DNA from 2 places in the Comamonas sp. AG1104 genome. Region 1 is predicted to be linked to the other one. Evidence: riboswitches for the same ligand, from Rfam matches in the RefSeq annotation. Region 1 holds a riboswitch; the other holds the start of a gene.
What was found. Region 1 has a riboswitch for thiamine pyrophosphate ahead of DFO48_RS16870 (FAD-dependent oxidoreductase). Riboswitches for the same ligand answer to the same signal wherever they lie in the genome.
Positions count from the first base shown of each region.

Region 2: it holds a riboswitch for thiamine pyrophosphate, as region 1 does, so the genes downstream of both, thiC (phosphomethylpyrimidine synthase ThiC) here and DFO48_RS16870 (FAD-dependent oxidoreductase) in region 1, are expected to answer to the same signal.

Region 1 covers NZ_QQAS01000005.1:473,179-476,786, reverse strand. The annotation lists gene DFO48_RS16880 (thiazole synthase) at 1-624, opposite strand, end outside; gene thiS (sulfur carrier protein ThiS) at 786-983, opposite strand; gene DFO48_RS16870 (FAD-dependent oxidoreductase) at 1,090-2,184, opposite strand; TPP riboswitch at 2,248-2,409, opposite strand; gene thiD (bifunctional hydroxymethylpyrimidine kinase/phosphomethylpyrimidine kinase) at 2,475-3,347, shown strand; gene DFO48_RS16860 (SH3 domain-containing protein) at 3,416-3,608, opposite strand, start outside.
Region 2 covers NZ_QQAS01000010.1:86,151-89,758, forward strand. The annotation lists gene DFO48_RS22210 (ABC transporter substrate-binding protein) at 1-342, opposite strand, end outside; gene DFO48_RS22215 (nitroreductase) at 527-1,186, shown strand; TPP riboswitch at 1,268-1,385, shown strand; gene thiC (phosphomethylpyrimidine synthase ThiC) at 1,645-3,579, shown strand.

The DNA of each region.
Region 1 (3,608 bases):
ATAGCCCCATTCCATCACGGTGCAGGCATGCGAGGGACGGCCCAGGCCGGCATCGACGATCAGCGGCACCTTCAGGCGCTCGCGCAGCATCTGCATGGCATAGGGATTGATGGGGCCGCGGCCGGTGCCGATGGGCGCAGCCCAGGGCATGACGGCCTGGCAGCCCACGTCGACGAGCTTTTGGCACAGCACCAGGTCGTAGGTGGTGTAGGGCAGCACCTGGAAGCCGTCCTTGATGAGGATGGAGGCCGCTTCCACCAGATTGAGCGTGTCGGGCTGCAGCGTGTAGTCGTCACCGATCAGCTCCAGCTTGATCCAGGGGGTGTCGAAGACTTCACGCGCCATCTGGGCCGTGGTCACGGCCTCCTGGATGGTCATGCAGCCTGCCGTGTTGGGAAGCACGGGCACATTGAGCTTGCGCAGCAGCTCCCAGAAGCTGGCGCCGGTCTCGGCGGCATTGCTGCCCTGGCGGCGCAGCGAGGCCGTGACCATGGCGGGCCTTGAGCGCTCCACAGCGGCTTCGAGAATCGCCGGCGAGGGGTAGCGCGAGGTGCCCAGCAGCAAGCGGCTTTCAAAACGCTGGCCGTAGAGAACCAGGGCGTCGTCGGTAGTTTTTGTATTCATGGTCTGTCTTTATCTTTTGTCTGTGTACCGCAATGCTCGTCAAGCTAAATGGACTTCAAACGAGCATTTGCCAAGTGAGAGACACCCAGCAAGAGCCGCCTCGCAGCGCAGGTGTCGTCCCCCTTGGGGGAAGGCGCGTAGCGACTCAGGGGGATTCATGTCTAGCCGCCAGTCACCGGAGAGATGACTTCCATCCTGTCGCCCTCATTGAGCGCATGGTCGGCGTATTGCGTCTTGGGCACGAACACCGTGTTGACCGCCACGGCAAACGGGGGCTTGGCCTGCATCTGCGCCAGCGCATCGGCCACGGTGGCATGGGCTGGCAGCTCGGCGGCTTGCTGGTTGAGAGTGATCTTCATGGCATGGAAACGGAAAATAAAGCGGGTGCTAAGTTAAACCTCTGCACGACGGTGCTTGCGTGCGCCGGGGGTGCAAGTGCTGTGCGCCAAAGTTCGGGCTCGCAGTTCAGCCACGATGCACGGCGACATCGAACTCGCGCGCCAGCGGCGAGTCGTTGTGGTCCAGCAGCTCCAGCACCACGTCCAGCATGGCGGGCGAGATCATGAAGCCGTGACGGTAGAGGCCGTTGACTTCCATGACGCGCGGAGTCAGCAGGCGCACGGCGGGCAGATTATCGGGCAGGGTGGGGCGGCATTGGGTGGCGATCTCCACAATCCGGCCTTCGGCAAAGCCCGAGTGCACGGTATAGGCCGCGCTCAGCAGCTCCAGCGTGGAGCGCACGCTGGCCGGCGACATGTCGTCGGACTCGATCTCGGTCGCGCCAATCACGAACAGATGGTCTTCCTTGGGCGCGATATAGATGGGGTAGCGTGGATGGATCAGGCGTGTGGGGCGTTGCAGCGTGACTTCGGGCGCATGGATGCGAACCACTTCGCCGCGAATGCCGCGCAGCTGCTTCCACTGGCTGCGGGCACCCAGACCTCGGCAGTCGAACACGAAGTCGGGCTGACCAGCCTCGCCGGGGCGGAAGTCGCCAACCTCGCGAGGATTGTCCCAGTGCAGCCGCACGCCCAGGGCGGTGAGCTTGTCGACCAGCGCTGTCAGCAGCTGGCGGTTGTCCAGCTGGCCTTCGCCGGGTAGATAGACGGCCTGGTTGAAGCGTCCCTGCAGCGCGGGCTCGCAGTCCTGCAGCGCTGCGCCGGTCTTCTCCTGCATGGCCGGCAGGCTGGGGTTGATGCGCCGGTTTTTCTCCAGCAGACCGAAAAAGCGTGCCGCATCGCCCTGATCCTGGCGGTGCCAGAGAATCAGCGTGCCGTTTTGCTGCAGGAACACATGCTGCTCGAGCTGGGCTATCAGCTCGGGCCAGCGCTTGAGCCCATGCTGGCCCATGCGCACCACGCCGGGCTCGGTAATGGCCGACTCGGCCAGCGGAGCCAGCATGGCGGCCGCCACGCGCGCCGCAGCACCATCGCCTTGCGGGCCATGGGCGTCATAGAGGTCGATGGCATGACCGCGCTGGGCCAGGGCCAGCGACAGCAGACGGCCCATGAGGCCGCCGCCGAGAATTGCGATCTTTGAAGAAGCTTGTAGCAATGACATGTGCAAATCGTTTTCCATCCGGACACAGGAACAGGGCCATGTGCAGGACAAAACGCGGCATGCCTTGCGGCTTGTGAAACTCCCCACGCCAGCATGACCTGGATCGGGTGCAGGGGGCACAGGGCACGGATGGTGCTCTGGTGCGCAGCCGGTGGCTGGCGCTGCCCCAGGGTGTTTCTCAGTCCACACAGGCTGCTTGCCTGCGGGACACCCCTGTTTCGTCCGTTGGACATTACAGCACAACCGCAAACAGCACGCATTGACCATGCGCATGGGCGATAATTTTTGCCATGACAGTGATTGCTTCTTCCTCCATCTCCGGCGCCGCAAAAAAGCGCTATGCGCGCGTGCTCTCCATTGCCGGCTCGGACAGCGGCGGTGGTGCCGGCATCCAGGCCGACCTCAAGACTTGTGCGGCACTGGGCTGCTACGGCATGACGGCGATCACGGCCATCACCGTGCAGAACACGCTGGGCGTGACGGGCATTCACGGCATTCCGCTCGATACCGTGCGCGGCCAGATCGATGCCGTTGTGCAGGACATAGGCGTCGATGCCGTCAAGATCGGCATGCTGGCCACTCCCGATGTGGTGAGCGTGGTGGCGGATGCGATCCGCCGCCATCGGATCAGGAACGTGGTGCTGGACCCCGTGATGGTGGCCACCAGCGGCGACCGCCTGATCGTTCCCGAGACGGCCCAGGCGCTGGTCCAGGAGCTGTTCCCGCTGGCGACGGTGATTACCCCCAATCTGGATGAAGCAGCTTTGCTGCTGGGTCGCAACATCGACGGCATTGGAGCGCTGGATGCGGCCGTGGCCGATCTGCTGGCCATGGGGGCGCCGGCGGTGTTGCTCAAGGGCGGGCATCTGAGCGGCGATCTGGTCATGGATGTGCTGGGCCGGCAAGGCCAGCAGGCCAGCGACTATCTGCGCCTGCAGTCGCAGCGCATCGTCACCCATAACGGCCATGGCACAGGATGCACGCTGTCGTCGGCGATTGCCTCCTTCCTGGCCCAGGGACTGGCGCTGGAGGCCGCAGTGACCGAGGCGCGGCGCTATATTCTGGGCGCCATCGAGGCGGGTGCCGAGGTCTATACCGGCCAGGGTCACGGTCCGCTCAATCATGGTTATGCGCCGCGTGCACAGCTGATCGTCGAAGGCTGATTTCCGGCTCCCGCAAAAAAGGCCTGCAGCTGCAGGCCTTTGCTTTTGGGGTGTGCTTGTTGCCGGGCTTACCAGCCCCAGACCAGATTCTTGGCCACCCAGCCGCTTTGGCCATTGCTGCGCTGGACCTGGGCCCAGCTGCCTTGCTTTTTCAGCGTCTGCAGCACCTCATGCTGCTCCAGCTTGCCTACCCGGTTGTGCTTCTGGCCGGGGCCGGAGCGCAGATTGGCCGTGCGCGCTGTCACCACCATATGCGGGCTC
Region 2 (3,608 bases), on a different contig from region 1:
GGCACTGGAGGTGGTGCCGCCGATCAGCATGTTCATGCCCTGGGTGTCGAACCACTCGCGCGCCTTGCTCGCTGCGATATCGGCCTTGTTCTGGTGGTCGGCCGTCAGTACCTCGACGGGCTTGCCCAGCAGCTTGCCGCCAAAGTCGTCCACGGCCATCTGCACGGCCAGGGCTCCGCCCTTGCCGTCCACATCGGCATAGAGGCCCGACATGTCGGTGATGAAGCCGATGCGAATCTTGTCCTGCGCCTGAGCGCCTGCAGCGGTCAGCAGGCATCCCAGTGCCAGCGTCAATGTTCTTGGGGAAAAAACGGTAGCGGAGCAAACAGAGCGAGGCTTCATCAGAGTCATCTCCTGAGGTGGTGAGTGCCCGGTCACTGCGACGGGCAGCCAGCATGGTCGCAGCTGGAGCAGGGCGCGCCATCAGGGCAAGCACCGGGGCGGCTGTGACAAGGTATCCGGCGCGACTCGGGAAAATGCCGCAAGCTTCTACACTGCAGTGCAGCAATTTTGGAAAGAACAAGAGATGGATATTCGTCAAGCATTGCAGCAGCGTCGTTCGGTGCGCGCCTTTCTGCCGCAGGCCGTGGCTGCAGCCACGGTGCGGGACTTGCTGGAGACAGCAGCTCAGGCGCCGTCCGGCGGCAATATGCAGCCCTGGCGTGTGACCGCCGTGGGCGGACAGGCGCTCAAGGATTTGTGCGCCAAGGCCAGACAGACCGAGGCCGTGCAGCGCCCCGGCCTGTCCTATCCACCTGGTTTGTGGGAGCCCTACCGCAGTCGCCGCTTTGAAAACGGCGAAGATCTGTACCGCGCAATCAATATCGGCCGCGAGGACAAGGCCGCACGTCTGGCCCAACTGGCCAAGAACGGCCAGATGTTCGGTGCGCCCGTGGGCATTTTCGTGGCCGTGGAGGAGCGCATGGGCTATGCGCAATGGGTGGATCTGGGCATCTATCTGCAGTCCTTCATGCTGCTGGCCGTGGAAAAAGGTCTGGCCACCTGCGCCCAGGGCTTCTGGCGCATGTACAACGACATGCTGATCGAACAGCTGGCATTGCCGGATGGCTACCAGATTGCCTTTGGCATTGCCCTGGGCTACGAAGATGTCAGCGCGCCCATCAACCAGTGGCGCGCAAGCCGTGCTGCCAGCAACGAATGGCTGGTGCTGCAGGGGCTGGATTGAACGGCGGATTAGACGCCTGAGGGTCAGGATAGTTAAACAGCTTCAATGGTGCGCAAATTGTGGCAAAACCAGCCTATACTGCGTGCAGCTCCGGGGTGTGCGAAAGCGCTGAGATGCCAGACACTGTGAAAACAGTGCAGGCGAACCCGACGAACTTGATCCGGTTCATACCGGCGGAAGAAGAGCGGGACCCTGACGCAGGGCCGGTGGATTGACAGGACAACTGGCACGAGTGCCAAGCCTGAAAGCCATAGGCACAGCAAACCCCAGGCGCCTCGCGCACTGGGGTTTTGTCTTTTCTGGACAGCCGGTGCGTGAAGAGCCAGGCCGAAATTGCAGAATTTCGGCGGCACAGACCGGATACCCCATAGTGGGCCGGGCCAGTGCAGGGCAAGATCAGAGCAGGGCCGCACTCCACGGAGCGTTTGATGCATTTCAACCGCTTTGAGGAGACTGCGATGAACGCCCCTGATTCCATTTTCACGCCTGCTGCAGGCCATGCCCCCGATGCCGCCCGTTTTGCCGAGCTGCTGGCCCAGTCGCGCCAGCCGTTTCCGGCATCGACCAAGAGCTATCTGAGTGGCGCGCTGCACCCCCAGCTGCGTGTGCCGGTGCGCGATATTGCGCTCACCAATGGAGAGCAGGTCAGCGTCTACGACACCTCGGGCCCCTATACCGACCCCGCCGTGCAGATCGACGTGCGCCAGGGCCTGCCAAGTGTGCGCGGAGCCTGGATCGAAGCGCGCGGCGACAGCGAATACTATGTGGGTCGCCAGCGCGTGGCGCTGGACGACGGCGGCAAGCGCGGCGAGGAAGATGCTCGCGTGGCCCAGCTGCGCGCCGAGGCGGCTGCGCTGCAGCGCCAGCCGCGCCGTGCCAAATCTGGCCAGAACGTGACCCAGATGCACTATGCCAAGCGCGGCATCATCACGCCCGAGATGGAATATGTGGCCCTGCGTGAAAACGGCCGCCGTGAATGGATGGCGCAGTACCAGCAGGACGCGGCGCGCGAGCTGCGCCTGGCCGGCAACAGCATGGGCGCGGCCATTCCCAAAATCATCACGCCCGAATTCGTGCGCGACGAAGTGGCGCGCGGCCGCGCCATCATTCCGGCCAATATCAACCACCCTGAAATCGAGCCCATGGCCATCGGCCGCAATTTCAAGGTCAAGATCAACGCCAACATCGGCAACTCGGCCGTGACTTCCAGCATCGAGGAAGAGGTGGAAAAGCTGGTCTGGGCCATTCGCTGGGGTGCGGACAATGTCATGGACCTGTCCACCGGCAAAAACATCCACACCACACGCGACTGGATTGTGCGCAACTCGCCCGTGCCCATCGGCACCGTGCCTATCTATCAGGCGCTGGAGAAGGTCGGCGGCATTGCCGAAGACCTGACCTGGCCCATCTTCCGCGACACGTTGATCGAGCAAGCCGAGCAGGGCGTGGACTACTTCACCATCCACGCGGGCGTGCGTCTGGCCTACATCCACCTCACGGCCCAGCGCCGAACCGGCATCGTCTCGCGCGGCGGCTCCATCATGGCCAAGTGGTGCATGGCTCACCACCGCGAGAGCTTCCTCTACGAGCATTTCGAAGACATCTGCGACATCATGAAGCAGTACGACGTGAGCTTCTCGCTGGGCGACGGCCTGCGTCCCGGCTGCGCCAGCGACGCCAACGACGATGCCCAGTTTGCCGAGCTGGCTACGCTGGGCGAGCTGACGCAGATCGCCTGGAAGCATGATGTGCAGACCATGATCGAAGGTCCCGGCCATGTGCCCATGCACATGATCCAGCAGAACATGACCGAGCAGCTCAAGCACTGCCACGAGGCTCCGTTCTACACCCTGGGCCCGCTGACCATAGACATCGCCCCCGGCTACGACCATATCGCTTCGGCCATCGGTGCGGCCATGATCGGCTGGTTCGGCACAGCCATGCTGTGCTATGTCACGCCCAAGGAGCATCTGGGTCTGCCCGACCGCGACGACGTCAAGCAGGGCATCATTGCGTACAAGATTGCTGCCCATGCCGCCGACGTCGCCAAGGGCCACCCGGGCGCGCGCTCGCGTGACGATGCTCTCTCCCAGGCGCGCTTCGACTTCCGCTGGCAGGACCAGTTCAACCTGGGCCTGGACCCCGACACGGCCCAGGCCTACCACGACGAAACCCTGCCCAAGGACAGCGCCAAGGTGGCGCATTTCTGCTCCATGTGCGGACCCAAGTTCTGCTCCATGAAGATCACCCAGGAAGTGCGCGACTTTGCCAAGCAGCAAGGCGTGAGCGCCGAAAACAGCATTGCCGTGGGCATGCAGGCCAAGGCCCAGGAGTTCAACAAGGCGGGTGGGGATTTCTATATTCCCATCGCATCGGACACCACGGCACGTTGATCTGAGATGGTGTGAGGCTGCAGCGCCTG